DNA from 3 places in the Streptomyces sp. NBC_01689 genome. Region 2 is predicted to be linked to each of the others. Evidence: riboswitches for the same ligand, from Rfam matches in the RefSeq annotation. Region 2 holds a riboswitch; each other region holds the start of a gene.

Region 1 (5,323 bases), 7.7 Mb from region 2:
TCGAAATATCGCCACGCATTCGGAACGTTGGCGTGACACTAGGTAGCGAGGATGCGGAGTGTCAACGGGGCAAACAGGTAACGATCCCGGTAAGGCTGTGGAGATCACCTTTGACCTCGGGCGGAACCTTTGTGGTGACGCCGGCCGGGCCCCCTCCCGGCAGGAGTAGCGGAATTCGGCGGGCGTCCGGCCCGGCCCGGCCGCGTGGCACGACACCTCCGCGGCCGCCGCTCCACCGCCGACGGGGTGACGCCGCCTCCTCGGCGGGCGCGTTCGCGCGATCATCCGCTTCGTTGTCCGGAAGACACGCGGCGGACGCTATGATCCGTGATCACGCGAACACGATCCGCGTCGGACATCGGTACGGCGCGCCGCTCCGGCCTGCGCGCTGCGCGCCGCGTCGCCGCCTGATCCTGGGGAGGGAGCATCCGTGCGACAGGTGACGACCGGCGACATCACCGGCGGTGCGGGCACCCGCCCGACCGCTCGACGACGATTCCCGAGCCGCCCGCCCCTCGGCCCACCGGGCGACATCCCCGGCCCACAGGCCGAGTTCGGCTGTCGGCACATCGACTGTGTCCGTGGCGTGTGCTCACGGCACGCGACAGGCCACCGGGTACAGGCGGCCGAACGGACCCCCGTTCTCGTCGCTCCTCGAACGGCAGCCGGGAGGAGGCGCGGCACAAGGCGGCCAGTCGGCGGCGTCCCACACCGGACCGACGCCGGCTGCCCCCGTCGGCCGGTCTTTCGGCCACCGCACGGACTGCCTGCCGCCGTACCGAGCCCCACTGCCGACATCCACACGGATCGCCGCACAGCTGCGCCGAGGTGCCGTCGCGGAACCGCTGTCCCTCCACCGTGTCGCCGCTCGGGGCCCGGCGGTTCCCGCCCCCGTGTCGACCGGGGTGCCGCATCCGCGTAAGAGGCCCTAACAGAAGCTGTTGATCATGTGACTTTCGGTTGGGATGGTCGTTGGTCTGGTCGTGGGAAAGCGTCAGTCGCGACCGTGGATCGTGTCGGATGAACTGTGGTCGCTCATCGAACCGTTGTTGCCCGTGCCGGCACCGAAGCTGGCGGAGGGCAGACCGCGTGTGCCGGACCGGCAGGCCCTGTGCGGGATCCTGTTCGTCCTGCACACCGGGATCCAATGGGAGTACCTGCCGCAGGAGTTGGGCTTCGGCTCGGGCATGACCTGCTGGCGGCGTCTGGCCGCCTGGAACGAGGCCGGAGTCTGGGACGCGCTGCATCTTGTGCTGCTGAAGAAGCTGCGGTCGAAGGACAAGCTGGACTGGTCGCGGGCGGTGATCGACTCCTCCCATGTCAGGGCAGCCCGACGCGGCCCAAAAGCGGACCCAGCCCGGTCGACCGCGCACGACCAGGCAGCAAGCACCACGTCCTGACCGACGCCCAAGGCATCCCCCTCGCCGTGTCGCTGACCGGCGGAAACCGCAACGACGTCACGCAGTTGCTCCCGTTGGTGGACAAGGTTCCGGCCGTGGCCGGACGCGTCGGCCGGCCCAGACGCCGCCCCGACGCACTACTCGCCGACCGCGGCTACGACCACGACAAGTACCGCCGCCTGCTATGGGACCGCGGCATTCGCCCGGTCATCGCCGAACGAGGTGTGGAACACGGCTCCGGCCTGGGCGTTTTCCGCTGGGTCGTCGAGAGGACCATCGCCTGGCTGCACGGCTTCCGCCGCCTACGCGTCCGCTGGGAACGACGAGACGACATCCACGAAGCCTTCCTCGGCCTCGCCACCTGCCTCATCACCCACCGCCACGTCCAACGCCTTTGTTAGGACCTCTAAGTCGTCGTCTCCGACCGACGGCCGTGTCGCCGCCCGCAGACCCGACCTGACGAGGACGGCGGGCTCTGGTCGCCAAGACCCTCGTGGACAGTGGTGCGACCCAACTGCCCACGGGCTCAGGTTTGTTCGTCGACGTCCGTCGTCCCGAGCAGTCGCTCGTCACCACAGGAGCCGAACAGGAGCCCACAGGAACGGCCCGTCGAGCAGGCACACGCGTCCGAGGCGGTTCGGCGGGTGCGCCACGTCCCCGCTGCCCCCCGCACTCCACACCGCGTGACGACGCGCCGCTGCCGCCCGGCGTCGGCACGATCGAGCCGTGACGATGGTGCGACCGCCGCAAAGGGCGGGTTCGCGCTCCGCACCACGACCCGCTGGTGAGGTGTGAGAACCGCCGCGGACGCCGTCCGGGGGACCAACAGGCCCCGCCCCGGCACCTCATGGACCGGGGCCCACTGGGACCCGTGAGCCGGTCACGGGTCGTCCGCTGTCGCGAGTGCCCACCCATCCGCACCCTCTCGCCGGACTGCGCGGAGACGCTCGGCAACAACGCCGGAGGGCCCCCGGACGGTACCGGGGGCCCTCCGCGCGGGGTCGTCCGCCGATGCCTCGGCGGTCCTCCCGGTGCGTCGACTCGGGTCGAAGGTGTCAGTGCGGTACGGGAGTTGCCCCCGCCGGAACGGCCGCCGGCCGCGGGACCAGCAGACGCTGCGCCAACTCGCCGAAGACCAGGCCGAATCCGGTCCACAGCGTGATCTGGATGGCGAGAGCCGAGGTACGGAACCGCCACAGCAGGGTGGCCGGGAAGTCCTTCGGCACCTCGTTGATGACCGGAAGGACCGCGAAGGCGATCCCGATCACGAGCGCGAAGAAGACGACCGCGGCGACGGTCGCGTGCCAGTTGCCCCATCGGGGTGCGAGTCGCTTGCCGAGGATCACCGCGGCGATCGCGAGCAGGACACTGAGCACCATCATCAGGAAGTACAGCGTCGTGCGCTTGCCGATGGTGTCGGGGTCGCCGACGGACGGCGGATTGGCCGGGTACTTCAGGAACGGCACGACGTACACGGCGACGAGCGCGCAGCCGGACAGCAGCAGCGCCGTCGCGCGCGGGCTGAAACGGCCCACGCGGCCGAGCGCGAAGCAGTACGCGAGGGCGGCGATGCCACCGAAGGCGACCCCGTAGATCAGCACACCGGTGGCGAGACCACCGGTGGACTGCAGGCTACGGCTGACGATCTCGACCTCGTGGCCGTGTGCCGGGGCATGGGCCTCTTCGAATCCGATGGCGTCGTCGACGCTGGGCTCACCCAGGAAGTAGGCGACGACGAGGGCCAGCACACCGGCGGCGAGGCCGGCGAGCATGCCCCGCACCAGAAGGTTTCTGACGGTTGCGGAGTTCATGGGTGCGCGGTGTCCCTCGTCAGTGGCAGGGGAAGCCGAGAAGGTGGCGGGCGTCGTGCACCCACTCGTGAACGTCCTCGCCGGAGACGACGGCGGTGGCGCCCTGTTCGGCGCCGACGAAGTAGAGCAGGACCAGCATCAGGATGCCGAAGAAGACCGCCCAGGGCACGATCGTGCCGATCGGCAGTTTGGCGGGGATCGGGGTGGCTGTCGGCGGAGCGACGGTCTGCGCCATGGCAGGACCTCCTCGGGAGTTCGCGTCCCATCTCGGTGGTGCACAGGACGACAGCTGCGGGTCTGACTTGAGAGATCCCCATGGAACGGGGACCTCGTTCACAGTGGCGCGACCGTGCCGGATTTCCACCGGCTTCCGCCATGCCGTCGTCGATATCGCACTGACCGTACCGCGTGCCGGGTTCACGGCCAAGACCGTCCCCTATGCCGTGATCTTCGTCTCGCCGGGCGGCGCGGACCGCCGTGACCTGTGGGTCAGCGGTCGGCGGAGCGGGCCGCCCGCCCCTCCGTCGCGGAGCTGAATGCCTGTCTCCGTCCGGTGGCCGTGAACTCCACGCCGGGGGTGCGCCGTTCGGGACGAGCCCCGTCGGCGTGGGGCGGCATGGTCACCCCACGCCGGTCGGCGGGACGGTCGGCGCGGAGCATGCCCTGCCCCGGTCTGTCGCACCCGGCGGCTCGGTCACCGAGGTGCCTCACCCGGGAAGTCGGCGCGGGAGAGGCCGAGTTCACGCGCGCCGATCGGCGCGAGGAAGCCGGCTACGTCCGCGTCGGTGACCTCGGCGAGCGTCGCCGGTGACCAGCGGGGGTCGCGGTCCTTGTCGATGAGCTGGGCGCGGACCCCCTCGACGAAGTCGGGCCGGGTGAGTGCCGCGCAGGAGACGCGGTACTCCTGGTCGAGCACCTTCTCCAGGGAACTGGCGCCGCGGGCCGCGCGCATCGCGGCGAGAGTGACCTTGAGCGCGGTGGGTGACCTGGTGAGCAGGGTCTCGGCCGCCTCCTTGGCCGCGCCGTCCCCGTGGTCCTGCAGGCGGGCGACGATCTCCTCGACGGTGTCGGCGGAGTAGCAGGCGTCGATCCAGTGCCGTGCCTCCGCGAGCACTCCGGCCGGCGCGGCCCCGGCGTGACGGTCCAGCACCTCCCGTACCGGCGCGTGCGCGAGCTCCTGGAGCAGCCGCGGCAGGGAGTCGGACGGCACGAAGTGGTCGGCCAGTCCGCACAGCAGGGCGTCACCCGCGCCGACCGCGTTTCCGGTCAGTGCCAGATGGGTGCCGAGTTCGCCGGGCGCGCGGGCGAGGAGAAAGGTGCCGCCCACGTCCGGAACGAAGCCGATGCCCGTCTCGGGCATCGCGATCCGGGAACGCTCGGTGGTGATCCGTACGCCGCCGTGGGCGGAGACCCCGACACCGCCGCCCATGACGATGCCGTCCATCACGGCGACATACGGTTTCGGGTAGCGCGCGATACGGGCGTTGAGCCGGTACTCGTCCCGCCAGAAGGCCGTCGAGGCCGTGCCGTCCCCGTGCCGGGCGTCGTCGTGGATGGCCCGGATGTCGCCGCCCGCGCACAGACCCCGCTCCCCCGCACCGGTCACCACGACGGCCCGCACGGCCGGGTCGTGTTCCCAGGCGGTGAGCGCGGAGTCGATGTGGCGCACCATGGTGTGGGTGAGGGCGTTGATCGCCCGGGGCCGGTTGAGCGTGAGGTACGCCGCGCGTCCCTCGGTGCGCAGGAGGACGGAGTCGTCGGTGCCGGTGGCCGCCCGGGCGTCCTGGGTGCCGGTCATCCGAAGACCTCCGCCGGGCCGCGGGCCGCGATAACGCGCATGATCTCGATGGTTCCTTCCAGGATCCGGGGACGTCGACGTTCAGCCTACGAGCAGGCGCGGACCGCGTTCCGCCGCGTCGGGACCGAGGAGGCCGCGGTCACGTTCGGCCCCGGCCCCGGGCCGCATGGACAACAGCTCGGACCGAGGCGGCCACGGCACGGTCCCGGCGTCCGCCGCCACGGCGGGCAGGGTTTCCGTGTCCGCGGCCATGGCATGCGCACATGTCTCCGCCCTCCGCGCGGATACGTATGCCGGTGTCGGCATGTCCCGGA
Region 2 (5,323 bases):
CCTGGTCGACGCGGCCCTGGAAGCGGGCGCCACCGCCCTGAAGCCCACCGCGAAGTCGCTGTGGGGCTACGGCGGCGTCGTCCAGGCCCCGGACGGCACGATCTGGAAGATCGCGACGTCGGCGAAGAAGGACACGGGCCCGGTCACCCGCGCCTTCGACGAACTCGTCCTCCTGCTGGGCGTCGAGGACGTCAAGGCCGCCAAGCGGTTCTACGTGGAGCGGGGCCTCACCGTCGGGAAGAGCTTCGGCGGCAAGTACGTGGAGTTCGTCGCCGGGCCGGGTTCCGTCAAGCCGGCCCTGTACAAGCGCAGCGCTCTCGCCAAGGACGCGGGTGTCCCCGCCGACGGCACCGGATCGCACCGGATCGTCCTCGCGGGCGCCACCGGCCCGTTCACCGACCCGGACGGGTTCGTATGGGAAGCCGACGTCCCTCTGCCGGCCACCGCTTGAGCCGGCGGAGGGGCACGGGTCAGGAGGCGGGGTCCGCCAGGTGTGGCAGTCCGTCGCGGACGAGCTGGGTGCGCGAGGTGAGGTGCAGCTTCGCGAACACCTTGTGCAGGTGATAGTCGATCGTGCGCGGGCTCAGGAAGAGCTGGTCCGCGATCTGCGGATTGGTCAGGCCCTGTGAGATCAGTGTGGCGATCTGGAACTCCTGCGGAGTGAGCCGGTCGACGGCACCGGGTTCGGTCCGCGGCGTCGTTCCCCCCGCCGCGCGGAGTTCGGCCGCGGTTCGCCGGGTGGTGGAACAGGTGTTCGCGGAACCCTGGGCCGGATCGACGTCGCCGTGAACAACGCCGGGTACGGGCTCTTCCCCGCCCCGAGCCGATGGGTCCTGGGAAGCGACTCCTACAGGTTCCTGCACGACGCCCTGACCGAGCGCCTGGCCGAACGGGAGACGCAGAAGGAATCCTCGGCCGCGACCGACCTGCCCGCCGCCTGACCGGCACCACCGCGGAGGGGCGGGGAGCGCGCGGACCGGGGAGGTCACGACCCCGCGGCCGCCTCGTTTGATGTGCTGATCCCTCGGCCCGCCGTCCGCTGTCCGCCGCCCGTCGACGGCCGGCGGACGGAGGCCGCTCGCGAGCGGCCCGAGGGGTGCGCCGAGCCGGCCCGAGACCAGGGCTTCGACGGCTCCGGGCCAGGCGCGTTCCCCCACGCAAGACGGCTTCGCCCTGATGCGATGATGGGCGGCGACAAGGCGACGGCGGAACGAGGAAGCCGGTGTGAATCCGGCGCGGTCCCGCCACTGTGATCGGCGACCCGATCCCCGACAGGCCACCGCCCCCCCACGGGTGCGAAGGCCCGGGTGAGCGGCGAACCGAGAGCCAGAGACTCACGCGGTCGCCTCCTCGACGACGGACCGGGGCGGACTTCCCCGGGCAGGAGGACGATCCGGCATGCCCACCGGGCCAGTTGACGAGACGGTCGGCACCCCGGCCGGACCGGGATCCACGGAGGAGGGGTCCGCGGACGAAGGGCCCGCGGACCGGCGTCCCGCGGACGGGAGAACAGCCGACCGGGGAGCAGCGGACCGGGCGACGACGGAGGCGGCCGCGGTCGGCTCCGTGCCGTGCCGGATCGTCGTGTGCCGGGACTGCTGTTGCGGCAGTCCCAAGGTGACCGGCGTCGACCACGGCGCGCAGACGTCGCGCCTCGCGGAGGCCGCTCCCGTAAGGGTCTCGACCTGTCTGGACGTGTGCGATCAGGCCAATGTGATCGTCGTGCAGCCCTCCTCGGCCGGGCGCGCGGCCGGTGGGCGGCCGGTCTGGCTCGGACTGGTCAACGACCGTGACGCGACGGAGGACATCAACACCTGGGTGCGGGCCGGCGGACCCGGGATCGCGCCGTGCCCGGACATCCTCGATCTGTACACCTTCACCCCGCCCCGGCGACGCCCCGTGCCCCGGCCGCGGTTCGGCGGCGCCTGAGCGCTCCGCGGTGTTCCGGTCGCCGGTCGGCCCGGCGACCGGCGCACGGGCCCTCGCGATGGAGGTCGACTGCGCCGCACTTCCGCGCGACTGGCTCGACATCGAACTCCCGTATGACGGGCGGCTGTCGTTCTCCTCCGGCCCGTGGCAGGTGGCGCCCGACCAGGGTGGGCCGCTGCTGCCGCCGAGAGGTCGTGGAACGGCGTCGGCCACCGCCCGTTCACGCTGAACCTCGGGTGGGCATCCGCGAGGCCATCGCCGCCCGGCAGTGGGAGAACCTTCTCCGCGCGCGGCGGTGGCGAGCGCGGCGAGGCATCGTCGTCCCGCGCGTGTCCTCCTCCGTGAGTGTCCCCGATGGACCTCCGAGAGTGTCCCCGGTGGCTCGGGTACTGCAAGAAATCGATGAAACAACGCAGGATTCCTACGGGAAGTTGGAAAGACGCGTCCGGTGTCTTGTCCGGGCGCCCGCGGACGCCCTACTGTCACCGCACCGGCACGGTCCGCTCCTCCCCCTTCGGCCCGCAGAGCGGACCCAGCGTCCTCGCCCGCTCCGTCGGCCCGGCTCCGCCCGACCCCCGCTCGACCGTGCTCACCCCCCATCCGTCCTCGTTCGTCCGTTCCGAGAGAAACGAGAATCTGATGTCGCGGTACAGCACGCGCGCGGCGGCGGAGCGGGTCCGCAGCCGGCCACGGAGACCGGCCAGGATCGCCACGGTGGTGACGGCGGCGGCCGCCGGACTCGTGCTCACACTCACCGCACCGGTCCCGGCGGCGCTCGCGGCGCCCGGGTCCGGCGGGCACGGCGGTGGCGGGGGAACCCCGGTGGTCACCCGGGCCGCGCTCGACCCGGCGCTGGTGGCGGGGCGCGGCGCGGCCGTGGACTTCGCCGAACAGGAGGCGGAGAACGCGGCGACCGACGGCACCGTCATAGGGCCCGACCGCACCGCCTACACCCTGCCCTCGGAAGCCTCCGGCCGGACCGCCGTACGCCTGAAGCCGGGCCAGTACGTCGAGTTCACGCTGCCGCGCGCCGCCAACGCCCTGACCGTGCGCTACAGCATCCCCGACGCCCCCGAAGGCGGCGGCATCACCGCGCCCCTGGACGTCTCCGTCGACGGCAGGCACCGCTCCACGATGACGCTCACCTCGCGCTACTCGTGGCTCTACAACCAGTACCCGTTCACCAACGACCCCCGGGCCGACCTGCTGCACCCGGACTGGTGGATCACCGAGTGCGGCTGCGTGCCGGCCTCCACCACTCCGGCACCCACCGTCGACAAACCGTTCCGGCCCAGCCACTTCTACGACGAGCAGCGGCTGTTGCTCGGCAAGCGGTACGCGGCGGGGGACACCGTCCGCCTCACCGCGCCCAAGGGCGGCGCCGCCGCCTGGACCGTGATCGACCTGCTCGACACCCAACTCGTCGGCGCGCCGCACGTCGAGGCGCGCGCGGCGAACGTCCTCGCGTTCGGCGCCGACCCCACCGGCCGGCGCGACGCGGGCGACGCGTTCGACCGGGCGGTCGCCTACGCGAAGAAGCGGCACCTCAAGGTGTACCTGCCGCCGGGCACCTACCAGGTGAACCGTCACATCGTCGTGGACGACGTGACGATCGTCGGAGCGGGCAGCTGGTACACGGTGGTCAGGGGGCACCAGGTCACCCTCGATACCCCGGCCCCCGACGGCTCCGTCCACACCGGTGTCGGTTTCTACGGCAAGGACGCGGCGGACGGCGGCAGTCACGACGTCCACCTGTCCGGGTTCGCCGTCGAGGGCGACGTCCGCGAGCGCGTCGACACCGATCAGGTCAACGCCGTCGGCGGGGCGCTGAGCGACTCGACGATCGACGGACTCTACCTGCATCACACCAAGGTCGGTATGTGGTTCGACGGACCGATGACGCGCCTGCGCGTCACCCGCAACGTGATCGCCGACCAGATCGCCGACGGCCTCAACTTCCACACCGGCGTGACCGATTCCACCGTCTCGGACACCTTCGTCCGCAACACCGGTGACGACGGTCTGGCCATGTGGTCGGAGAAGACCGGCAATTCGCGCAACGTCTTCTCCCACAACACCGTGCAGACCCCCGTCATCGCCAACGGCATCGCGCTCTACGGGGGTTCGGACAACAAGGTCACCGAGAACCTGATCGCCGATCCCATCAGGGAGGGCAGCGCGATCCAGGTCGGCTCCCGCTTCGGCGCCGAGCCGTTCGCCGGGCACCTGTGGATCACGGACAACACCACGGTCCGCTCGGGGCCGTTCGAGCTGAACTGGAAGATCGGGCTCGGCGCGATCTGGTTCTACGCGCTGGAGCGTGACATCGACGCCGACATCCAGGTCACCGGTGACCACTTCCTCGACACCACCTACAACGCGGTCATGCTGGTCTCCGATTTCCCGGTGAAGGACAAGTACGCGATCCGGGGCGTCCACTTCAAGGACATCCGCATCGACGGCACCGGCACGTCGGTGCTCAGCGCCCGCTCCGCCGGCTCGGCTTCCTTCGAGAACGTGGACGCCCGCAACGTCGGCGCGGTCGGCATCAACAACTGCGGATCGTTCAACTTCCCCGCCACAGGCGCCGAGTTCGCGGTGCAGGACCTCGGCGGCAACGACGGGGGCGGCACGACGGGCGCCTGGATGGCGTCCTGGGAACTGCCGAACACCATCACCTGCGACGACCGGCCCCCGGTGGTACCGCCGCCGGCCCCGGCGGCCTGGTGACGGACGGGGCCCGGGCGGACCCCTTCCGCACCGGCCGGCGAAGCGGTCCGATCCTCACGGGAGCGCTCGCAGGAACCGTCGACCGGGGCTCGCGGGCGACGCTTCCGTGAATCGTCCGGCAGGTGTGCGGTCACTCGTTTGCCGCACACCTGAAGGACCCGGCCGACGTTAATCGAATATGACCCAAGCGCGTCCCTTTGCCCCGTCGCTCCCCGGAGCCACGGCGGAGCGTCCCTCCGCGGCCCGAATCGCCGCGTCCGGGCGACCCACCTGCACGTTCGCCGCCACGTCCCCGTCATCCGACGGGGACGTCCCGGCTGTCACCCGGCCCTGAGCGGGCGGGGGCGGAATACCTGTGAACGACGACTATCCGGACCTCTCCTTCGCTCGGTACGAGCAACCTCCCGACTACCCGGGCGGGCCCGGCACCGACCGGTACGGCGGTGCCGCCGACGCCCTCTACGAACCGGGCTGGGACCCGGTCGAGGAACTCACGTACCTCTTGCAGGACGCGGCGGCCGCGGAGCAGGACGCCACCGTGCCGCCACCTCGCGGTGAACCCTCCTACGACGACGACCCGTCCGGCGATCCGATGGACAACCTGGTCCGGATCACCGCCGAGTTACCGCCCATCCGGCGTTCCTCGAAGGGGCATCGGAAGGTG
Region 3 (5,323 bases), 1.2 Mb from region 2:
GTACACGGCGAGGGCATTGGCGCCGCGCGCTTCGATCGCGTCGCACAGCGTGTCCACGAAGGCGGTGTTCCCGGCCAGTTGGTGGGCCCGGTAGAAGAGCACCCCGACGGTCGGGCGGCCCTCGACGAACTCGCGCTCGCCGTGGACGCCGTACTCGGGCATCGCGCGCGGCTCCTCGAAACCCTCACCGGTGAGCAGCACGGTGTCGGAGAGGAACCGGGCCAGTTCGGTGAGGTTCTCCGGCCCGCCCTCGACCAGATAGCGCAGCGCCTCGGCGACCACACCGGCCGGCACCGAGGACTCGGCCATCAGCTCGGCGTCCGGGACGGACTCGCCGCCGAGGAGCACGGTCGGGACGCCGGACGCCCGGAGGAACGCGAGACCCTCCTCCCAGGCCCGCTTCCCGCCCAGCAGCCGCACGACGGCGACGTCCGCGCCCTCGACGAGCCGGGGGAGTTCCTCGCCCACCTCCACCCGGGTCGGGTTCCCGATCCGGTACGGGGCGCCGGAGGCACGCGCCGCCAGCAGATCGGTGTCGGCGGTCGACAACAACAACACTGTGCTCATGCGGGCGCTCCCGGTGGAATGAAGGGCAGTCCTTGCGGCGCGCCCGACTCGATGAGCCGCCACAGCGCGTCCGTGTCCGCGTGTTCCTCGATCAGATCGCCGAGCCGGTCGAGCTGCTCCTCGCGCAGCGCCCCGAACGACGTGTCGGCGGCCGGTACGAAGCGGCGGCCCGCGGCGGCCGCCACCTCGCGCAGAAAGGCCCGCCGGAAGCCGTCCGACTCCAGCGAACCGTGCCAGTGGGTGCCCAGGACGGCACCCACGCGGCAGCCGTCCAGGAAGGGTTCGCCACCGGTCACCTCGGCGACGCCGTGATGGATCTCGTACCCCTCGACGGGTTCGCCGAGCGCCTCGCCGGACGGGCGGGCGAGGGTCTTCTCGCGTGCGAAACGCACCCGCACCGGGAGCAGTCCGAGACCCTCGACGGCGCCTTCCCGGGACTCCACCTCGTCCTCGATGAGTTCGCCGAGGATCTGGAAGCCGCCGCAGATCCCGAGCACGGGACGGCCGTCCCGCGCCCGGCGCCGGACGGCCTCCGCGAGCCCGCGTTCCCGCAGCCAGCGCAGCGCCGCCACCGTGCCCCGGGTGCCGGGAAGGACGACGAGGTCGGCGTCGGCCAGTTCCGCGGGCCGGTCCACGAACCGTACGACCACGCCGGGTTCGGCGGCCAGGGCGTCCAGGTCCGTGAAGTTGGACATGAGGGGGACCGCGCAGACCGCGACGCGCAGGACGTCCTCGCCGACCGGTCCGGCGACCGCCGACTCCCGTACGGCACCCCGCAGGGAGACCGCCATCCCGTCCTCCTCGTCGATCCCCAGACCGTGCCGGAAGGGCAGGACCCCGTACGTACGGCGTCCGGTGAGGTCCTCGAGCATGTCGAGCCCGGGTTCCAGCAGGGACACGTCGCCGCGGAACTTGTTGACCAGGAACCCGGCGACGAGCCGCTGGTCCTCGGGGGACAACAGCGCGACTGTCCCGAAGAACGAGGCGAACACACCGCCGCGGTCGATGTCACCGACGACGAGCACCGGCAGCCCCGCGTTGCGGGCGATCCCCATGTTCACGATGTCGGTCCGCCGCAGATTGATCTCGGCAGGACTGCCGGCCCCCTCACAGATCACCGCGTCATACGTGCCCCGCAACTCGGCGAGGCAGTCCAGCACGGTGCCCAGGAGCTGTTGTTGGCGGCCGCCGTGGTAGCCGCGGGCGGTCATCTCGCCCACCGGTCTGCCCATCAGCACGACCTGACTGCTGCGGTCGCTGCCCGGCTTGAGCAGCACGGGATTCATGAGCGCGGTCGGTTCCACCCGGGCGGCCTGCGCCTGCATGGCCTGCGCGCGCCCGATCTCCGCACCCCCGCGGGTCACGAAGGAGTTCAGGGACATGTTCTGCGCCTTGAAGGGCGCGACCTTGACGCCCTGCCGCACCAGCCACCGGCAGATCCCCGCCGTCACGACGCTCTTGCCGGCGTCCGAGGTGGTGCCGGCGACGAGAAGACCGCCGCTCATGTCGTACGCCCCTTCGGGAGAGGTCCGCCGGCGCGCACGCGCCCGGCCAGCAGTCGCCCCGCGGCACTCACGCCGAGGGCGAGCCAGCCGACGCGCCGCGAGAGCCGTACGGCACGTTCGATGTCGGCGACGTGCACGGGACGCCCGCCGCCGTTGAGGACGGGCCGGTGCTCGACCCGGCCCGCGTACGAGAGGGTCCCGCCGAGCCGCACCCCGAGGGAGCCCGCGAACGAGGCTTCCACCGGACCGGCGTTGGGGCTCGGGTGCCGGCGGGCGTCGGCGCGCCAGGCGCGTGCCGCCCCGCGCGGGTCGCCGCCGGCGACCGTGGCGAGCGCCGCGGTCAGCCGCGCGCCCGGCCAGCCGGCGACGTCGTCGAGGCGCGCGGAGGCCCAGCCGTAGCGCAGGTATCTGGCGGATCTGTGCCCCACCATGGCGTCCAGCGTGTTGACGGCACGGAACGCGACCAGTCCGGGCACCCCGCCGACGGCGCCCCACACCAGGGCGCCCACCACGGCGTCGGAGGTGTTCTCGGCGACGGACTCGACGACCGCCCGCGCGATGCCGTCGCGGTCCAGTGCCTGCGGGTCGCGTCCGCACAGGTGCGGCAGCCGGGCGCGGGCGGCCTCGACGTCGCCGGCGCCGAGCGCGGCACCGATCGCCCGTGCCTCGCGCCCGAGGGAGGTGCCCCCGACGACGGCCCAAGTGGCGGCGGCCGTCAGGGCGATGGAAGCGGCGGGGGAACGGCGTACGCCACGGCTCGCGAGCGCGGCGAGGACTCCGGCGCCTCCGGCGCAGACGGTGGTGTGCAGCGCTCCCCACCCGCGGTGGTCGCGCCACAGCAACCGCTCCACGGCTCCCGCGGTCCGTCCGAACACGGCGACCGGATGGCCCCGGCGGGGATCGCCGAGCAGCAGGTCGCCGAGGAGGCCCGCGCCGGCGCCGTACGCGAAGACGCGATCGGCACGCACGGGGTCAGCCGGCCGTGCGGTGGAGCGTGACCCTCGTACTCAGCAATACCGGCAACGGGCAGCCGCGCATGGCGATATGTCCTCACTCAGGGTGTCCACGCCCTGGTTCGACGAGACCGGCGCTGAGAGTTCCTGGCTCCCGGGGAGTTCTCTCCCCGGTCACAGTGGCGGGACCGCGCCGGATTCTCACCGGCTTCCTCTTCTGTCGCCGTACTTGGCCCCGGCAGTCCACCACGGGTCGCGGGACCCGTCAACTTGCCGTTGACCTGCGAGGGGAGAGTGTGCGAAGGCCCACACGGCGCGGGGCGGGGGAGGACGTGCGCACGGGGTGCGGGAGGGCGTACACGTGGGGTGCGGGACGTCGCTCCGTCCCGCACCCCAGGTGAAGTGCCGCCCGTTTCGGGCTGTTTACCGGCGCGCCGTCACCGGCGCCCGGTCACTTGCCGACGATGAGATAGATCCCGTAGGCCACCGCCGCGGCGCACGCGGCGAAGCACACGTACGCGCCGGTGACCGCGAGAGCGGCCGAACCGCCCCGGGCGGGCGCGGACTCACGCTTGGTGAGGCCGACGATGCCGAGGGTGAAGAGGCCGACGAGGGCCACGGTGACCACGAGGCTGACTCCGAAGACGGAGGCGAGGGCTGCCCAGTCGATGTTCATGGGGTTCTGTCCTTACACCGTGGCCGGGCGGGTGGGCTCCGCGTCCGGGGCCGGGATGGTGGTCTTCAGATCACCGGACAGGTCTCCGGTGACGGGGCCCGCGGGCGGCGGGGTGACCGCGGCCATCGCGGTGGTGACGACGCCGGCCGGCTCGGTGGCCTCGTTGACGTTGTCGACGGTGACCGGCTGGCGGCGGGACAGCGTCCAGATGACGCCGGCGCCGGCGACCAGGAGCGCGCCGGTGAGGACGATGCCCCAGGTGCCCTGCTTGGTCAGGAACTCGGCCGCGGCACCGGCCAGTCCGGCGGCCGGCAGGGTCAGGCCCCAGGCGACGAACATCCGGGTCGCGGTCGACCAGCGGACGACCCCGCCCTTGCGGCCGAGACCCGAGCCCATCACGGCACCCGAGCAGACCTGGGTGGTGGAGAGGGAGAAGCCGATGTGGGAGGAGGCCAGGATGGCCGTCGCGGCGCTGGTCTGGGCGGCGAAGCCCTGCTGCGGCGCGAGGTCGGTCAGCCCCTTGCCCATCGTGCGGATGATGCGCCAGCCGCCCAGGTAGGTGCCGAGCGCGATGGCGGTACCGGCCGAGACGATGACCCAGGTGGGAGGGTTCGAGCCGGGGGCGATCACGCCGCCGGTGACCAGGGCGAGGGTGATGATGCCCATCGTCTTCTGCGCGTCGTTCGTGCCGTGCGCCAGCGAGACCAGACCGGCGGAGGCGATCTGGCCGGCGCGGTACCCCTTGGCGGTGGCCCGCTGGTCGGCGCGGCCGCCGATCCGGTAGGTCAGCCGGGTGGCCAGCATCGCGGCGAGTCCGGCCACGACGGGCGCGGCGACCGCGGGGATCAGGACCTTGGTGACGACGGTCGAGCCGTTCACCGACGACCAGCCGGCGGACATGACCGCGGCGCCTATCAGGCCGCCGAACAGGGCGTGGGAGGAGCTGGAGGGCAGACCCAGGAGCCAGGTCAGCAGATTCCAGAGGATGGCGCCGACGAGCGCCGCGAAGATCACTTCGGTGCGGATGCCCTCTTCGTTGATGAGTCCACCGGAGATCGTCTTGGCGACCTCCACGGAGAGGAACGCACCGACGAGGTTCAGCACGGCGGACATGGCCACCGCCGTCTTGGGCTTCAGAGCGCCGGTCGAGATGGTCGTCGCCATCGCGTTGGCAGTGTCGTGGAAACCGTTCGTGAAATCGAACACGAGAGCGGTGACGATCACGATTCCGAGGAGGAGCGTGATGTGTTCCATTTACCCAGGCTTCTGTTTGACGTCAGTGGCACGTGGACCGTAGGCAACCTGAGTGAACGGAAGATGAACTGAGGCGGGCTTAGGGGTGTATCCAACCGCGGATCCGCCCTCCGTTTGCCTCCGGGGGAGGTGAGGGTCGGGACCCTTGGTTCGAACGAAGGCGGAATAGCGGGCTCCGCTAGCCCTTCGCGAGCCTCTTCAGCCGGCTCGTGGACCCGTTGAAGAGATTCTGGTCACCCGGCAGGGCGCCGTGGTTGTCGTACTGCCAGAACGTCCACGCCGACCAGCCGCCCGGCAGCACGCCGATGTCCGACGAGTCGTAGCGGGCCAGCCAGAGCGCGTGGTCCGCGGCGAAGGCGCGGCTGTCC

The links. Region 2 has a riboswitch for cobalamin ahead of OG776_RS36420 ((2Fe-2S) ferredoxin domain-containing protein). Riboswitches for the same ligand answer to the same signal wherever they lie in the genome.
Region 1: linked by a shared signal. The riboswitch ahead of OG776_RS03115 (CbtB domain-containing protein) and the one ahead of OG776_RS36420 ((2Fe-2S) ferredoxin domain-containing protein) in region 2 are both predicted to bind cobalamin.
Region 3: linked by a shared signal. The riboswitch ahead of OG776_RS31210 (cobalamin biosynthesis protein) and the one ahead of OG776_RS36420 ((2Fe-2S) ferredoxin domain-containing protein) in region 2 are both predicted to bind cobalamin.

What each region holds. Positions count from the first base shown of each region.
Region 1 is NZ_CP109592.1:780,308-785,630, forward strand. It holds one part of gene OG776_RS03105 (IS5 family transposase) at 966-1,344, shown strand; one part of gene OG776_RS03105 (IS5 family transposase) at 1,344-1,801, shown strand; gene OG776_RS03110 (CbtA family protein) at 2,456-3,211, opposite strand; gene OG776_RS03115 (CbtB domain-containing protein) at 3,231-3,446, opposite strand; cobalamin riboswitch at 3,482-3,627, opposite strand; gene OG776_RS03120 (enoyl-CoA hydratase/isomerase family protein) at 3,906-5,009, opposite strand.
Region 2 is NZ_CP109592.1:8,481,721-8,487,043, forward strand. It holds gene OG776_RS36410 (VOC family protein) at 1-451, shown strand, start outside; gene OG776_RS36415 (helix-turn-helix transcriptional regulator) at 471-863, opposite strand; cobalamin riboswitch at 1,168-1,356, shown strand; gene OG776_RS36420 ((2Fe-2S) ferredoxin domain-containing protein) at 1,567-1,929, shown strand; gene OG776_RS36425 (glycosyl hydrolase family 28-related protein) at 2,569-4,659, shown strand; gene OG776_RS36430 (DUF2637 domain-containing protein) at 5,015-5,323, shown strand, end outside.
Region 3 is NZ_CP109592.1:7,302,894-7,308,216, forward strand. It holds gene cobN (cobaltochelatase subunit CobN) at 1-567, opposite strand, end outside; gene OG776_RS31205 (cobyric acid synthase) at 564-2,072, opposite strand; gene OG776_RS31210 (cobalamin biosynthesis protein) at 2,069-3,040, opposite strand; cobalamin riboswitch at 3,148-3,288, opposite strand; gene OG776_RS31215 (hypothetical protein) at 3,477-3,701, opposite strand; gene OG776_RS31220 (inorganic phosphate transporter) at 3,714-4,955, opposite strand; gene OG776_RS31225 (lysozyme) at 5,134-5,323, opposite strand, start outside.